DNA from 2 places in the Staphylococcus sp. NRL 16/872 genome. Region 2 is predicted to be linked to the other one. Evidence: predicted binding sites of a transcription regulator. Region 2 holds the regulator's gene; the other holds the start of a gene.

Region 1 (3,145 bases), 410 kb from region 2:
TCATTTTATGCAAAAGATTAGAAAAAGAAAATCAGTCGTGAAATTAACCCATTTTATTGATAGACAAGGCTTAGTGCCTATTTTTATTTTAATGTGTTTCCCTTTTACACCAAATACACTAGTCAATTTTGTAGCAAGTTTATCTCATATTAAAGCAAAATATTATTTCCTGATATTACTTGTTTCTAAGTTGATATCTATTACTTTTTTAGCTGTAATGGGAAAAGAGGTTACAACATTTTTAACTCATCCAATACGCGCAGTTGCGTTACTTATAGTCACCGTGGCACTATGGTTTATTGGGAAAAGGGTAGAAAAATATTTTATGGGTGCTGATGAGGAGTGACGAAGTGCGAAAAATAATGAAATGGATAGTGCCATTAGTTTGTGCAATTATATTTGTCATGTTCATCCAAACTTTTATTTTGAGAGGCGCGGTAGTAACGAACGATGACATGGCTCCTACGCTTAATAAAAATGATCGGGTCATCATTAATAAAATCAAAGTAACATTTAATTTATTAAATGATGGAGATATTATCATGTATCGTCATAACCATCAACTTCATTTTAGTCGTATTATCGGAAAAGCGGGTGAATCAATCGAAGTAAGAGACGGTAAATTATATCGTGATGATAGACAAGTAAATAAAAGTTATGCTAAAAATAGAGATATTAAAAATTTAGCGTTACGCGATTTGAATAATTCTGATGGAGATATTATTCCACCTAATTCGTATGTTGTTTTAAACGATAACGGGGATAAAAAAAGTGATTCAAGGACTTATGGCTTAATCAAGGACAAAGACATTGTTGGCGATGTAAGTTTGAAATATTATCCATTTAAAGAATTTACCTATCAGTTTAACAAGTAGATGAGGTGTTATATTTGAAAAAAGAAATAATCGAATGGATTGTCGCTATAGCGATAGGTGTATTACTTGTATGGGTAATGGTCAACTTTGTCGCTAAATCATATACAATTAAAGGCGACTCAATGGATCCAACATTAAAAGATGGTCAACACGTCATGGTAAATATTTTAGGATATAAAGTTGGAGACGTGAAAAAAGGAAATGTCATTGTCTTTCACGCAAATAAAACAGATGATTATGTAAAACGTGTCATCGGTGTACCTGGAGATAATGTTACATATAAAAATGACAAATTGTATATCAATGGTAAAAAAGTAGATGAACCTTATTTAGATTATAATGAAAAGCGTAAACAAGGCGAATATATCACAGGATCATTTGAAACCAAAGATTTAACAAATGCGAATCCAAATTCTAATGTTATTCCTAAAGACAAATATCTAGTACTTGGAGATAATCGAGAAGTTAGTAAAGATAGCCGTGCATTTGGTTTAATTGACAAGAACCAAATTGTCGGTAAAGTTTCATTTAGATTTTGGCCTTTAAATGACTTTAAGTTTAATTTCAATCCAGATAATAAGTAAATTGTGAGTGGGGTAGAATTCATTAATTTGAATTTCACTCCGCTTTTATTTTTATGAGAAGAGTTATAAATCACTTTAGGGAACGTATGTTCTATGTTAAAATAACATTAAAGGAGTGGGAATAATGGAATTGAATGCTTATCTTGGCAGAGCAGGTACTGGTAAATCACATCAAATGATTAACAATATTAAGAGACAAATGAAACAAGACCCATTAGGTGATCCAATTATTTTAATCGCACCTACACAAAATACGTTTCAATTAGAACAATCATTTGTTAAAGATAGGGAATTAAATGGCAGTTTAAGAACTGAAGTTTTACACTTTGAACGATTAAGTTATAGAATCTTTCAAGAAGTTGGGGGATTAACTGAAGAACGATTAACTCAAGCTGGTACAGAGATGATGATTTATGACCTTGTACAACAACATAAATCAGAACTTAAATTATATCAATCACAAGTGAACTATTATGGCTTTAGTGAGAAATTGAGCGAACAAATACAAGATTTTAAAAAATATTCTGTCACACCTGAACATTTGGATTTATTCTTGAAAGAGAACGAAATTCAAACGAGAACACGTCATAAATTAGAAGATATTGCACTCATATATCGTTATTTTGAGGAACGTTTAAATGGAGAATTTATAACTGCCGAAGATAGTTTGAATCAATTTATTCAAATCATACCGCAATCTAAATGGCTGAAACGTGCAGAAATATATATAGATGGCTTTCATAACTTTTCGACACTTGAGTATCAAATTATTAAAGCATTAGTACAACATGCTAAAAAGGTGACAGTTCTTCTTACAACGGATGGCAATGAAGATCCTTTCAGTTTATTCAGAAAGCCATCCGAAGTAGTAACACATTTAAAAGAGATAGCCAATGATTTACATATTGAATTAAATCAAGCCCATTTTAAGCAACAATATCGCTTTAATAATCCAGACTTACTGCAATTAGAACAACAATTTGATGCCTTACAGATCAATCCGGTTGCACATCAAGGACATATTCATATTCTAGAGTCTTCAAGTATGCGTGAAGAAGTTAATGAAATAGCGCGACAAATAATTAAAGATGCACGTGATCATCAATTTAGATACCAAGATATTGCTATTTTATATCGCGATGAATCCTATGCTTATTTATTCGATTCTGTTTTACCACAGTACGATATTCCATTTAGTATTGACACCAAGAAACCTATGACACATCATCCTGTTATGGAAATGGTACGTTCGCTACTTGAAGTCATTCAAACCAATTGGAATATAAGTCCGATGATGCGTTTATTTAAGACTAATATTTTATCTAATCATTTTAAAAATAGTGATTATCTAATTGATCTATTGGAAAATTTTGTTGTTGAACGTGGCATTTATGGTAAACGTTGGTTAGATGAAAAGTTGTTTAGTATTGATAATTTTACAAAAATGGGTCGTAAAGAACATAAGTTAACTGAAGAAGAACGAGCAACTTTTGAACAAGTAGTTCAACTGAAAAATGACATGATTGATAAAATATTGCGTTTTGAAAAAGCAATGAATAACGCAACACATGTTAAAGGGTTTGCAACTGCCTTCTACGAAACAATGGAATCATTTGATGTACCAAAATATTTGATGGCTCACCGAGATCAATTAGATGTCGATGGTTACCATGAAGCAGCTGAAGA
Region 2 (3,145 bases):
GTTAAAAAAGTTTTTGAAAAGCTATTTCTATTTTAACAAGTTACCAAAACCTTAAGTTACATATCTCATAGGATAAATATTAATACTCTTTCAACATTCTTTTTCACATTGAATACTTTCTTAAAATAAAAAGCATAAATACCTCGTCGAATTGGATGAGAAATTTATGCTTTGAAAATTTATATATATAACATCAGCCAACATTTTGAAATTTTATTGAACTAATGCGAACACTTTGTAATCTGTTTGTTCTGTATTTTCATCTTTTATGTTCTTATCGTCACTATTTAACATAGCTTTTTTAGAAATAGTATGGTCTGTAATTTCGTACGTTTGTTCCGTTTGTGAGCTATGATATAAACTAATGAAGAAAACTAGAAAAACTATGCAAGAAACCATAATTACAACAACATTGCTTATAAAATTACTAGTATATTTATTAATCATTGATTACACTCCTAGAACGTTTGTTTGTATTTATACTTTAACAGAACAGACGTTCCTAGTCAATACAAAAACGAACAAATGTTTGTTTTAAAGAAAAAATAATGCTATAATAACATTAAATAAACATAGGGAGTGCCTATATATGAGAGAATTAACAAAAAGACAAAGTGAAATATATGATTACATTAAACATGTAGTTCAAGTCAAAGGATATCCACCAAGTGTTCGTGAAATCGGAGAAGCTGTCGGTTTAGCTTCCAGTTCTACCGTTCATGGTCACTTATCAAGATTAGAAGAAAAAGGATATATTAAACGAGATCCGACTAAACCGAGAGCAATTGAAATTGTAAGTGAACAATCAAATGGTTCTATTAACATGGAAGAAACAATATATGTTCCAGTAATTGGTAAAGTTACAGCTGGCGTACCTATCACTGCTGTAGAAAATATTGAAGAATATTTTCCATTACCTGAGCATTTAACATCTACTCATAACAGTGATATCTTTATTTTAAATGTCATTGGTGAAAGTATGATTGAAGCTGGCATCTTAGATGGAGACAAAGTCATCGTTAGAAGCCAAACAATTGCAGAAAATGGAGATATAATTGTAGCAATGACTGAAGATGATGAAGCTACTGTAAAACGTTTCTATAAAGAAAAAAATCGTTATAGATTACAACCAGAAAACAGCACTATGAATCCTATATATTTAGATAACGTCACTGTTATCGGTAAAGTAATAGGTCTTTATAGAGAATTATAAGTAGCACTTGTTTTCTTAAGTTAACTATCTCTCTTATATATATATATATAAAGTAAAGAACTAGAGCTAGCTTTAAGCTAGCTCTAGTTCTTTTGTTTAACTGATTCTTTTTTGTTTAAAATATCTTTTACTTTATCAAGAATGTCTTTTTTATTTTGAGTATTAGTTGTCATAATATCAACTTCCTTATCAATAAAAAGATACCCCAAACATTGTATATTTAAACCATTATCCTGTATAATTTTCAGTCCAATATGGTTGACGATCATTATTGAAATCTACTCCAACACCTAACGTAGTAAAATTGGTGTTGAGTATATTTTTACGATGACCTAAAGAATTCATCAGCCCTTCGTGCGCAAAGATACTACTTGTTTGACCGTACGCTAAATTTTCTCCAGCTGCATCAAATGTAATACCATCTTCATGCAAACGATCAAAAGGCGAATTTCCTTGTAAATCGGTATGATCAAAGTAATTATTCTTAGCCATATCTTCACTATGTTTTCTTGCTGTATGAGAAACACTGTCTGAATAACTTAGCGTATTTAAGCCATGTTGTTTACGTTCGGCATTTACAAAATCATAATTTTGATATTCATAACTTTTTTCTAAAGTGGAAGAAGGCGCACCGTATTGTTGGGACAATCGGTTTTCCATTGCCTCACTTACTTGTAATAGTGCTGTTACACCATTATTATTATGTTTATCATAAAAGACAGTTGAATAAACATGGTCTTGATGGAAGACATCGTATTCATCATTTTTCACTTCAAAACGATATCTACCTTTAACTATTTCGTTTATCGGTTCACCCAACCGCTTTTCAACAACATCTTTAGGCGTATTATACTTTATTTTCGATTTTGACGTAATAATATTTTGATTACTATATAGTGCATTAACTTTATTATCAATATAACTTACCATGACAAAGTTATTATAATTACCATCATAATAAGTAAACCATTTTAACCCATATTCATTTGTAGACACTCGTTTAGGCTTACCTAATTGACGTTCAACTTTATTTTTCGAAGTGTTTAATTGTATATTGTTAATTGCAAATTCCTGATCTTTCGGAACTTTTAACGAATTATTTTTAACACTAGCGTCCCCATTCATCCAACTATGAACTTTTGCTTTAACGTTATTTTGTAAATGAATGAGTGGTTGGCTTTCATTAAGTGGCACTAATAGAATAACGAACAACAATAATAATGAAAATAAAAGAAACTTTTTAATAAGTCACACCTGCCACTTTAATAATTAACCTCTATCGCTATCCCCATTGAAGATTGAATTTCTTACAATCACATAATCTACTGTTGTTAATGACTTTAAATCTTTACCACCAGCATATGAAATTGAACTTTGGAGGTCTTGTTGCATTTCAACTAATGTATCTTTTAATGAACCTTTATGTTCTACAAACATTTTTTTACCTTCAACATTTTTGTGTTCACCTTTTTGAAATTCAGAAGCACTACCAAAATATTCTTTATAACGTTTACCTTCTAATTCAACAGTTTCACCTGGAGATTCTTCATGAGCTGCAAATAGTGATCCAATCATTACCATGCTTGCACCAAATCTAATAGATTTAGCAATGTCACCATGTGTTCTAATACCACCATCAGCAATAATTGGTTTGCGAGCAGCTTTACTACAAATATTTAATGCAGCTAATTGCCAACCACCTGTACCAAATCCTGTTTTAATTTTTGTAATACAAACTCTTCCAGGTCCAATACCTACTTTTGTAGCATCTGCGCCAGCATTTTCTAATTCTCTTACACCTTCAGGAGTTCCCACGTTACCTGCAATAACAAATGAATCAGGTAAATGTTTTTTAATATGTTTAATCATATTAATCACTGAATCTGAGTGTCCATGCGCTATATCAATAGTAATATATTCTGGAACTAATTC

What was found. Region 2 encodes LexA, which represses DNA repair genes until DNA is damaged. Its sites were predicted from a motif close to CGAACATATGTTCG; they were not measured.
Region 1: addB (helicase-exonuclease AddAB subunit AddB) is a predicted target of LexA. The motif match lies at 1,539-1,552, and genes of this name have one in related genera.

Annotation. Positions count from the first base shown of each region.
Region 1 is NZ_CP119327.1:1,922,144-1,925,288, reverse strand. It holds gene MT340_RS09580 (TVP38/TMEM64 family protein) at 1-346, shown strand, start outside; gene lepB (signal peptidase I) at 363-875, shown strand; gene lepB (signal peptidase I) at 890-1,459, shown strand; gene addB (helicase-exonuclease AddAB subunit AddB) at 1,584-3,145, shown strand, end outside.
Region 2 is NZ_CP119327.1:1,513,454-1,516,598, forward strand. It holds gene sosA (DNA damage-induced cell division inhibitor SosA) at 214-447, opposite strand; gene lexA (transcriptional repressor LexA) at 590-1,213, shown strand; gene MT340_RS07590 (CAP domain-containing protein) at 1,442-2,458, opposite strand; gene guaC (GMP reductase) at 2,483-3,145, opposite strand, start outside.